DNA from 2 places in the Streptomyces sp. CA-294286 genome. Region 2 is predicted to be linked to the other one. Evidence: riboswitches for the same ligand, from Rfam matches in the RefSeq annotation. Region 2 holds a riboswitch; the other holds the start of a gene.

Region 1 (4,756 bases), 4.1 Mb from region 2:
GTGCAGGGGGAGTTCGCTGGTCGGTGCGAGGGCGCCGAGGACTTGGCGGCCGTCGAGGTCGACGCCCACGGCGTCGTCGGGGCCGAGCCGGTCGTAGGGGACGCCGCTCGGGGTGAGCAGCACGAGGTCGCCGAGGCGGACGGAGACGTTTCCGGAGGTGCCGACGACCAGGCCGTCGGCCACCGATCGGCGGGCGGTGGCCAGAAGTTCCCGCCAGGCCCGGGGCACCGCGGTGGCCCCGCCTGTCCCGTCCGTCGCAGCCGTCGCAGCCGTCGCCTTGTTCGTCATGGGCGGCATCCTGCCAGCCGGGGCGCCGGTACGGCAGTGGCGTACGGAAGGTGTGCGCAGGGGCGGGCGGCGACCGGGACCCGCTTCCGGGTGACGAGGATCTCCTCGACGGGTCGTCCGGGCGGTCGAGGGGCCCCGCGCGACGTCGACGCGCCGGTCAGCCCTTGGGGCTCCGCCGTTCCGGTGGAAAACGGAACGGCGACACGGCGTTTCGGGTCACCGCAGCGCCCTGCCCAGTTCATCTTCCGTTCACTCAGGTTGCCTACGTTCAACGCGCCACTGACCTCAAACGATTGCCTGGGTAAATGGAACACATCACGCTCCTTCTCGGAATCGTGATCGTGACCGCTCTCGTGTTCGACTTCACGAACGGTTTCCACGACACTGCCAACGCGATGGCCACCACCATCTCGACCGGCGCACTCAAGCCCAAGACGGCGGTGGCCATGTCCGCCGTGCTGAACCTCGTAGGTGCTTTCCTCTCCGTCGAAGTCGCCAAGACGATTTCCGGAGGGCTCATCAACGAGAGCGGCATCACGACGGAAGTGATCTTCGCAGCGCTCGTCGGCGCGATCCTGTGGAACCTGTTGACCTGGCTGATCGGCCTGCCGTCCAGTTCCTCCCACGCACTCTTCGGCGGCCTCATCGGTGCCACTCTGATGTCGGTCGGCGCCTCCGGCGTCAACGGCAGCGTCGTCATCACCAAGGTGCTGCTGCCCGCCATCGCCGCCCCGATCGTCGCGGGCATCGCCGCGTACCTCGCCACGAAGCTCACCTTCAAGCTGGCGAGCAGGACCGACGAGAAGGCCACCGCCAAGGGGTACCGGGCGGGCCAGATCGCCTCGGCCGGTCTCGTCTCGCTCGCGCACGGCACCAACGACGCGCAGAAGACGATGGGTGTCATCACCCTCGCCCTGGTCACCGGCAACGTCCTGGTCCCCGGCTCCAACCCGCCCATGTGGGTCATCGTCTCGGCCGGTGTGGCCATCGCGCTCGGCACCTACCTCGGCGGCTGGCGCATCATCCGCACCATGGGCAAGGGCCTCACCGACCTCCGGCCGCCGCAGGGCTTCGCCGCCCAGACCAGCGCCGCGACGGTCATCCTGGCCTCCTCGCACCTCGGTTTCTCCCTCTCCACCACCCAGGTCTGCTCCGGCTCCGTGATGGGCGCCGGCCTCGGCCCCAAGGGCGGCGTGGTCCGCTGGTCGACCGCGACCCGGATGTTCGTCGCCTGGGGCCTGACCCTCCCGGCCGCGGGTGCGATCGCCGCCGCCGCCGAGTTCCTCACCGGTCAGGGCACGTGGGGCGTCACCGCCGTCGCGATCCTGCTGGTCGTCGGGTCGGCCGTGATCTGGCTCCTGTCGCGCCGCAAGCCGGTCGACCACACCAACGTCACCGCCGACGACCTGGACGCTCCGGCCGGCGAGAACGCCGGCGTCGTCTCCGCGGCCGTCGCCTCGGTCTCCCCGCCCCCGGCGGGCGTGCTCCCGCACGAGGCCACGCACATGGTCACCGGTGACATAAAGGCCACCCTCCACTCCCCCACCGAGGCGTCCCGCCCGGCCGCCTCGGTCTAAGGAAGCGCACACATGAACATCGACTGGGCAGCTCTGGGCACCGTCTTCGGCGTCAGCCTCGTGGCCACCGTGGCTCTGGTGGGTCTGTTCACCCTCGGCATCGTCGGCCTCTCCAAGCAGACCGCGGCCGCCGCGTCCGGCGGTTCCGCGACCGTGGCCCGCACCGGCGCGTACGCCTGCTTCGCGCTGTGCGCGGCGGCCGTGGCGTACGGGATCTACCTGATCGTCGTCTGACACCCGTTCCTTCGAACCGCCCCGCGCCCCGTGCGCGGGGCGGTTCTGCGTGCGCCCCCGGGTTCTCGCCCGCCGCAGGTCAACCCCAGGTTGACGGGCGTTCGCGGGGCGTGGTGGACTGCCGGAGCCAATACGGCGGCATGGAGAGGAAGCCGGTGCGAATCCGGCGCGGTCCCGCCACTGTCACCGGGCGGCTCGCACGAGCCGTACGGAAGCCAGGAACTCCCAGCCGCTCGTCACGTCGAACCAGGGCGCGGACCCTGAGTGAGGACACACAGCCATGCCCGGCTGCGGAACCCGCAGTTCAGCCGCCCCCTGCCCGGTTTCCGGCACGGGAGGCGCCCCTGCCTTCGCCGACGCCCGCCTCTTCGCGTACGGCGCCGCCGCCGGGATGCTCGCGGACCTCCTGTTCGGTGATCCGCGCCGCGGGCACCCCGTCGCCGCCTTCGGCCGTGCCGCGGGCGCCGTGGAACGCGTGCTGTGGCACGACCACCGGGCGTGGGGCGCACTGCACACCCTGGTGTGCGCGGGCGGCGGCGCCGGTGCGGCGGCCGTCGCCGCACGGGCCGTACGACGCTCCCCCGCCGCTTCGGTCGCACTGACCGCCGCGGTGACGTGGTCCGTCGTCGGCGGCACGTCGCTGGGGCGCGAGGCGCGGGCGATCGGCGGGGCCCTCGCGGCGGGCGACCTGGAGACCGCGCGCGAGCGCCTGCCCCACCTGTGCGGGCGCGACCCGCACTCCCTGGACGGGCAGCAGATGGCGCGGGCGGTGGTCGAGTCCGTCGCCGAGAACACGTCGGACGCGGTGGTCGGCGCACTGGTGTGGGGCGCGCTCGGCGGCGTCCCCGGCCTGGTCGCGTTCCGGGCGGTGAACACGCTGGACGCGATGGTCGGGCACAAGTCGGCGCGATACCGCCGGTACGGCTGGGCCTCGGCCCGGCTCGACGACGTGGCCGGCTGGCCGGGCGCACGGCTGACGGCGGCGCTCGCGGTGCTCGCCGGGGACGACCCGCGGGGTGCCGTGCGGGCCTGGCGCGCCGATGCCGCGGCGCACCCGAGCCCCAACGCGGGCCCGGTCGAGGCGTCGTTCGCGGGGGCGCTGGGTGTGCGGCTGGGCGGGACGCTGTCGTACGCGGGCCGGGTCGAGCACCGGGCGGTGCTCAACGGCGCGGCCGGCCGCGCCGTCGCCGTACCGGACATCGAGCGTGCGGTGCGGCTGTCGCGTCGGGTGGGTGTGCTGGCGCTGGCCGCGTGCGCGGCCGGGCGGCTGGCGGTTTCGTACGTGCGGGCCGGACACGGGGACAAGGGGCACAGCGCATGAGCGGCGGCGGACTGCTGGTCGCGGGGACCACCTCGGACGCGGGCAAGAGCGTCGTCACGGCGGGGATCTGCCGGTGGCTGGTGCGGCAGGGCGTGAAGGTCGCCCCGTTCAAGGCGCAGAACATGTCGCTGAACTCGTTCGTCACGCGCGAGGGCGCGGAGATCGGGCGCGCGCAGGCCATGCAGGCGCAGGCGGCGCGGGTCGAGCCGACCGCGCTGATGAACCCCGTACTGCTGAAGCCGGGCAGCGACCGCTCCAGCCAGGTGGTGCTGCTGGGCAAGCCGGTGGGCGAGATGAGCGCGCGCGGCTTCTTCGGGACGGCGGGCGGCAGGAAGTACGGCGAGGGCGTGCAGGGCGGGCACCGGGAGGCGCTGCTCGGCACGGTGACCGAGTGCCTGGCCGAGCTGAGGAGCCAGTACGACGCGGTGATCTGCGAGGGCGCGGGCAGCCCGGCGGAGATCAACCTCCGGCGCACCGACATCGTGAACATGGGCATCGCCCGCGCCGCAGACTTTCCCGTGGTGGTGGTCGGGGACATCGACCGGGGCGGCGTCTTCGCGTCGTTCTTCGGCACGACGGCCCTGCTGGCCGAGGAGGACCAGCGGCTGATCGCCGGCTACCTGGTGAACAAGTTCCGGGGCGACGTGTCGTTGCTGGAGCCGGGCCTGCGGATGCTGGAGGACCTCACCGGGCGCCGGACCTACGGCGTGCTCCCGTACGCACACGGGCTCGGCATCGACGAGGAGGACGGACTGCGGGTCTCGATGCGCGGTGCGGTGCGGGAGTCCGTGGTCGCGCCCCCGGTCGGCGAGGACGTGCTGCGGGTCGCGGTGTGCGCGGTGCCGCTGATGTCGAACTTCACCGATGTCGACGCGCTGGCGGCCGAGCCGGGCGTGGTGGTGCGGTTCGTGGACCGGCCGGAGGAACTGGCCGACGCGGACCTGGTGGTCGTGCCGGGGACCCGGGGCACGGTGCGCGCGCTGGAGTGGCTGCGGGAGCGGGGACTGGCGGACGCGCTGCGGCGGCGGGTGGCCGAGGGACGGCCGGTACTGGGGATCTGCGGGGGCTTCCAGGTCCTCGGCGAGCGCATCGAGGACGAGGTGGAGTCCCGGGCGGGAGTGGTGGACGGGCTGGGCCTGCTCCCGGTGCGGGTGCGGTTCGCGCGGGAGAAGACCCTGGCGCGGCCGGTGGGCGAGGCGCTGGGCGAGCCCGTGGCGGGCTACGAGATCCATCACGGGGTCGCCGAGGTCCTGGGCGGGGAAGCATTTCTGGACGGCTGCCGGGTCGGCTCGGTGTGGGGCACGCACTGGCACGGGTCGCTGGAGAGCGACGCGTT
Region 2 (4,756 bases):
CCGTACGGCCGCCCGTGCGGGTACCCCGCCATTGTGGCCGCGGTGGGTGCCGCGGGCCACAGGAGCGGGGGTACGGCGGAACGCGGGCGCGCGCCCGCGGAGCGGCCCCCGGCGGTCCGTCAGAAGGCGTACCGGATGCGCAGCCACGGCGCGTGCGCGGACAGCAGTTGCCGCAGCCTCGCCAGCGACTGCTGTTTGACCTGCGGCGTGTAGCGCACGTTGAGGGCCCCGTTCTGCGAGCGCTTGGTCTCCTGGGCCGCGGGCTGCCACAGCACCTCTTCGGCACGTGGGTGCCAGCCGAGGTTGACCTCGTGCAGGGCCTCGTTGTGGGTCAGCATGATGATCTCCGCCGCCGCCTGCTCCTTCACCCGTTCCGGCAGGACGTCGTCCAGGTGCACGAGGAGTTCGGCCCAGTCCCGCTGCCACCCCGGGCGCAGCACGACGGGCGAGAGGTTGAAGTGGACCTCGTAGCCCGCGTCGAGGAAGTCGGCTGCCGCCGCGATCCGCTCGGCGACGGGGCTGGTGCGGATGTCCAGCAGGCGGGCGTCGTCGGGAGGCATCAGGGAGAACCGCACCCGGGTGCGCCCCTGGGGGTCGAGGCGGAGCAGGTCGGGGTTGACGAACTTGGTCGCGAAGGATGCCTTCGCCGTCGGCAGACCGCGGAACGCGGCGACGAGGTCCGCCGTGTTGTCGCAGACCAGGGCGTCGACGGAGCAGTCGCCGTTCTCGCCGATGTCGTAGACCCAGGAGTGGGCGTCGCACTGGTTGGGCGTCGTCTTGGGCCCCTGGGTCCGGACGTGGCGGCGGACGTGGGCCACGATCGCTTCGATGTTGGTGAACAGCGTGATGGGGTTGGCGTAGCCCTTGCGGCGGGGGACGTAGCAGTAGGCGCAGGACATCGCGCACCCGTTGGAGGGGCCCGGGGCGATCCAGTCGGCCGATCGGCCGTTCGGGCGGGTGGAGAGGGAGTGCTTGACCCCGAGGACGAGGGTCTCGGTCTTCACCCGCACCCATCGCGAGACGTTGCCGTCGTTGCCGTGGAGGGAGGGGATGCGCCAGTGGCTCTCCACCTCGGTCACCCGCACTCCCGGCAGCCGGGACATGATCTGCCGGCCGCGCGGGGAGTCGAGTGCGGCGCGCTCCGCGTAGACCTCCCGGACGTCCAGCAGCCGACGTGCCTGGGGGCTGTCCCGGAACGGCTGCGGCACGGGCGGGACGGGGTCGTCGTCCGGCCACCCGAACAGCGTCGGCTGCTCGGGCCGTGCGGCCCGGGCGGGGACGGGCCCGCCGGGCTCGTCCGGGGCGGGCTCTCCCGGCGTCGGCTCCACGTGCTGTCCTTCCGCGTGACGGCGGCCGGTGCGGCCGGGGAAACGTCGTGTCGCACCCATCGTGCCGTACCGGTGCAAAGGTGTCGTCGCGGCACCACCACGCGCTCACCGGCCGCGCGGCACCCCGGCACGCACCGGCCGTCCGCGGCCCCTCGTCGTCCGCGCTCCCGTCTCCGGCGTCCGGGGGACCTGCCGTCTGCCGGACGCCCGAGGGGGTATACGGCACCACGTGAAAAATCCACCTGACCGGTTCGAAACGTCGGATTCCCCGGCAGCTTCCTCGGGAACGCCGCTCAAGAAGACCCTGACCACGTCGCTGCTCTACTTCTTCATCCTCGGCGACGTTCTCGGCGCCGGCGTCTACGTCCTGGTGGGCCAGGTCGCGGCCGACTCGGGGGGCGCGGTGTGGGCCCCGCTGATCGCCGCACTGTGCCTGGCGCTGCTGACTGCCGCGTCGTACGCCGAACTGGTGACCAAGTACCCGCGCGCGGGGGGTTCGTCCCACTACGCGACCCGGGCGTACGGGCCGTTCACCGGTTTCCTCGCGGGGTTCTGCATGCTCGCCGCCGGCATCGTCTCGGTGGCGGCTCTGGCCCGCGGTTTCGGCGGCGACTACCTGACCGAGTTCTTCACCCTCCCCCTGGTCCTCGTGACGATCGTGTTCCTGACCGCGCTGGCGCTGCTGAACGCGCGGGGCATCAGTGAGTCGACGCGGGCCAACGTCGTCGCCACCGTCATCGAGGTGGGCGGACTGCTGCTGGTGATCGGCCTGGGCGTCTGGATCGTGCTGCGCGGCGACGGGGACCTGGGCAGGCTGACCGACCTGGGCACCGCCGAGAAGGGCCCGCTGGCCGCGCTGCTGAGCGGGGCGGTGCTGGCCTACTACTCGTTCGTCGGCTTCGAGACGTCCGTCAACGTCGCCGAGGAGACCAGGGACCCGCGGCGTTCGTACCCCCGGGCGCTCTTCGGCGCCCTGATCACCGCGGGCGCGGTGTACGCCCTGGTCGGTGCCGCCGCGGCGGCGGCCGTTCCGACCGCGAAGCTGGTCGAATCGAGCGGTCCGCTGCTGGAGGTGGTCCGGGCGGCCGGCGGTGTGCCCCCGGAGGTCTTCAGCGCGGTCGCCCTGGTCGCGGTCGCCAACGGCGCGCTGCTCACCGGCATCATGTCGTCACGGCTGGCCTACGGCATGGCCCAGGACGGTCTGCTGCCGGGCTTCCTGACGAAGGTCCTGCCCGGCCGGCGCACCCCGTGGGCCGCCATCGCCGCGACGGGCGCGCTCTCGCTGCTCCTGGCCCTGACCGGTGACGTGGCCACCCTCGCCTCCACCCTGGTGCTGCTCCTGCTGGTGGTCTTCTTCCTCGTCAACACGTCGCTCCTGGTGCTGCGCCGCGACCGGGTGGGGCACGACCACTTCCGGGCGCCGACGGTCCTGCCGGTCCTCGGCGCGCTCTCCTGCATCCTGCTGGCCACCCAGATCGAACGCGACGTCTGGTTCCGGGGCCTGCTGGTCCTGGCCGTCGGCGTCGTCCTGGGCATCGTCGCGGCGGCCCGGCTGCGCCGCCGGAGCTGAATCCGGGGGCCCGCCGCGGCCGGGTCCACCGGCGACCGGTGGTCCGTCGGTCGGCCGGTGGTCCGTCGGCCGGTCGTCCTCGTACGGTGCGCGCTCGTCGCCGGTCCCCGTCGTCGCCGACCGGCGGGACCGGGCAAGTGGCGTTCGTCACGGGCACGTAAGGCGTGCGGGCGGCATGGTAGCTTCCGGACGCCAGTCAAACACGTGAACGCGACGGTACGCGTGCACGAGTCGGGGAATCCGGTGGGAGTCCGGAACTGACGCGCAGCGGTATGGGTGACGGGCGGGGCAGCAGCCACTGGACGTCGGTCGGTCACGGCCGGGTCCGGGAAGGCGTTCCGTCCGGGTGATCCCGAGTCCGAAGACCTGCTGGCACCCAACCGTCCGCATGGACCCCGCGATCGGGTCCTGACGTTGCGAAGGCCGCCTCTGTGCATGTGTCACGTACCACCCGCTGTTCCGTCATGCTCCTGTCCGGGGCGCTGCTGCTCACCGCATGCGGTTCCGGCTCACCCCGAAAGCCCGCCGCCTCCGGGGCGCAGGCCGTCGCGCTGGACAACTGCGGGCAGAAGACGAAGGTCGACGCCCCGCCGAAGCGAGCCGTCTCCCTGAGCCAGGGCACCACCGAAATCCTGCTCTCCCTCGGCCTCGCCGACCGCATGGTGGGAACCGCCACGTGGACCGATCCCGTCATGAAGGGCCTTGAGCAGGCGAACGCGAAGGTGCCCCGGCTCGCCGACAACCGGCCGTCGTTCGAGAAGGTCCTGAACGCCGAACCGGACTTCGTCGCGTCGTCCTTCGCCTCCGTCCTGGGCAAGGGCGGAGTGGCCCCCCGGCAGAAGTTCGAGGAGCTCGGGGTGGCGACGTACCTGTCGCCCACCGACTGCGAGGGCAAGGACAACAGCGGTGACGGCGACGGCTCACGGACCACCCCCCTGGCGATGGACACCGTCTACCGCGAAGTGCGGGAGCTGGCGCAGGTGTTCGGCGTCCCGGAACGGGGCGAGAAGCTGGTGTCCGAGCTGGAGGGCCGGGTGGCGAAGGCCGTCGCCGGCAGGCGCGACGGGAGAACCACCGTCCTGTACTGGTTCGCGAACCAGGAGTCCCCGTACATGGCGGGCTGCTGCGGTGCGCCCGGCATCATCAGCAACGCACTCGGCATGAAGAACGTCTTCGACGACAGCACGCAGGAGTGGCCGCAGATCAACTGGGAGACCGTCGCCGACCGCGATCCCGACGTCCTCGTCATCGGCGACCTCACCCGCAAGTCGCAGACCGCCGAGTCGGCCGCCAAGAAGATCGCGTTCCTGGAGTCGAACCCGGCGACCAGGAACATGCAGGCGGTCAGGAAGAAGCGGTACGTACTGCTCAGCGGCCAGGCGATGAATCCGACGATCCGTACCGTCGAGGGCGTCGAGAAGGTGGCCGCTGCCCTGCGCGAGCACGGGCTCGCCGGATGACCACCGCGCTGCGCACCCCCCGGGCCCGCTCGCCGCGCTCCGCCGGGGCGGTACGCGGGGCGATCGGCCTGGGCGCCGGGGTGGCGGTGCTCGTCACGTCCGTCGCCGTGGCCCTCACCATCGGTCCGGCGGACCTCGGCGTGGGCGACGCCTGGTCCGTGGTCGCCTCGCGTCTGGGCTGGGGGACGACGGAACTCACGCCCCTCCGGGAGGGCATCGTCTGGAACCTGCGGCTGCCGCGCACCCTGCTGGCCGCGGTGTGCGGCGCCGGTCTCGCCGTGTGCGGCGCGGTGATGCAGTCGCTGCTGCGCAACCCCCTCGCCGACCCCTTCGTGCTCGGCGTCTCCTCCGGGGCGTCGACCGGCGCTGTCGTGGTGATCGTCCTCGGCGTCGGCGGC

What was found. Region 2 has a riboswitch for cobalamin ahead of ACQPZG_RS08705 (ABC transporter substrate-binding protein). Riboswitches for the same ligand answer to the same signal wherever they lie in the genome.
Region 1: linked by a shared signal. The riboswitch ahead of ACQPZG_RS26690 (cobalamin biosynthesis protein) and the one ahead of ACQPZG_RS08705 (ABC transporter substrate-binding protein) in region 2 are both predicted to bind cobalamin.

What each region holds. Positions count from the first base shown of each region.
Region 1 is NZ_CP192005.1:4,979,460-4,984,215, reverse strand. It holds gene ACQPZG_RS26705 (class II aldolase/adducin family protein) at 1-288, opposite strand, end outside; gene ACQPZG_RS26700 (anion permease) at 594-1,865, shown strand; gene ACQPZG_RS26695 (hypothetical protein) at 1,878-2,099, shown strand; cobalamin riboswitch at 2,197-2,344, shown strand; gene ACQPZG_RS26690 (cobalamin biosynthesis protein) at 2,380-3,420, shown strand; gene ACQPZG_RS26685 (cobyric acid synthase) at 3,417-4,756, shown strand, end outside.
Region 2 is NZ_CP192005.1:890,132-894,887, forward strand. It holds gene ACQPZG_RS08695 (spore photoproduct lyase family protein) at 120-1,244, opposite strand; gene ACQPZG_RS08700 (APC family permease) at 1,645-2,898, shown strand; cobalamin riboswitch at 3,096-3,286, shown strand; gene ACQPZG_RS08705 (ABC transporter substrate-binding protein) at 3,363-4,358, shown strand; gene ACQPZG_RS08710 (FecCD family ABC transporter permease) at 4,355-4,756, shown strand, end outside.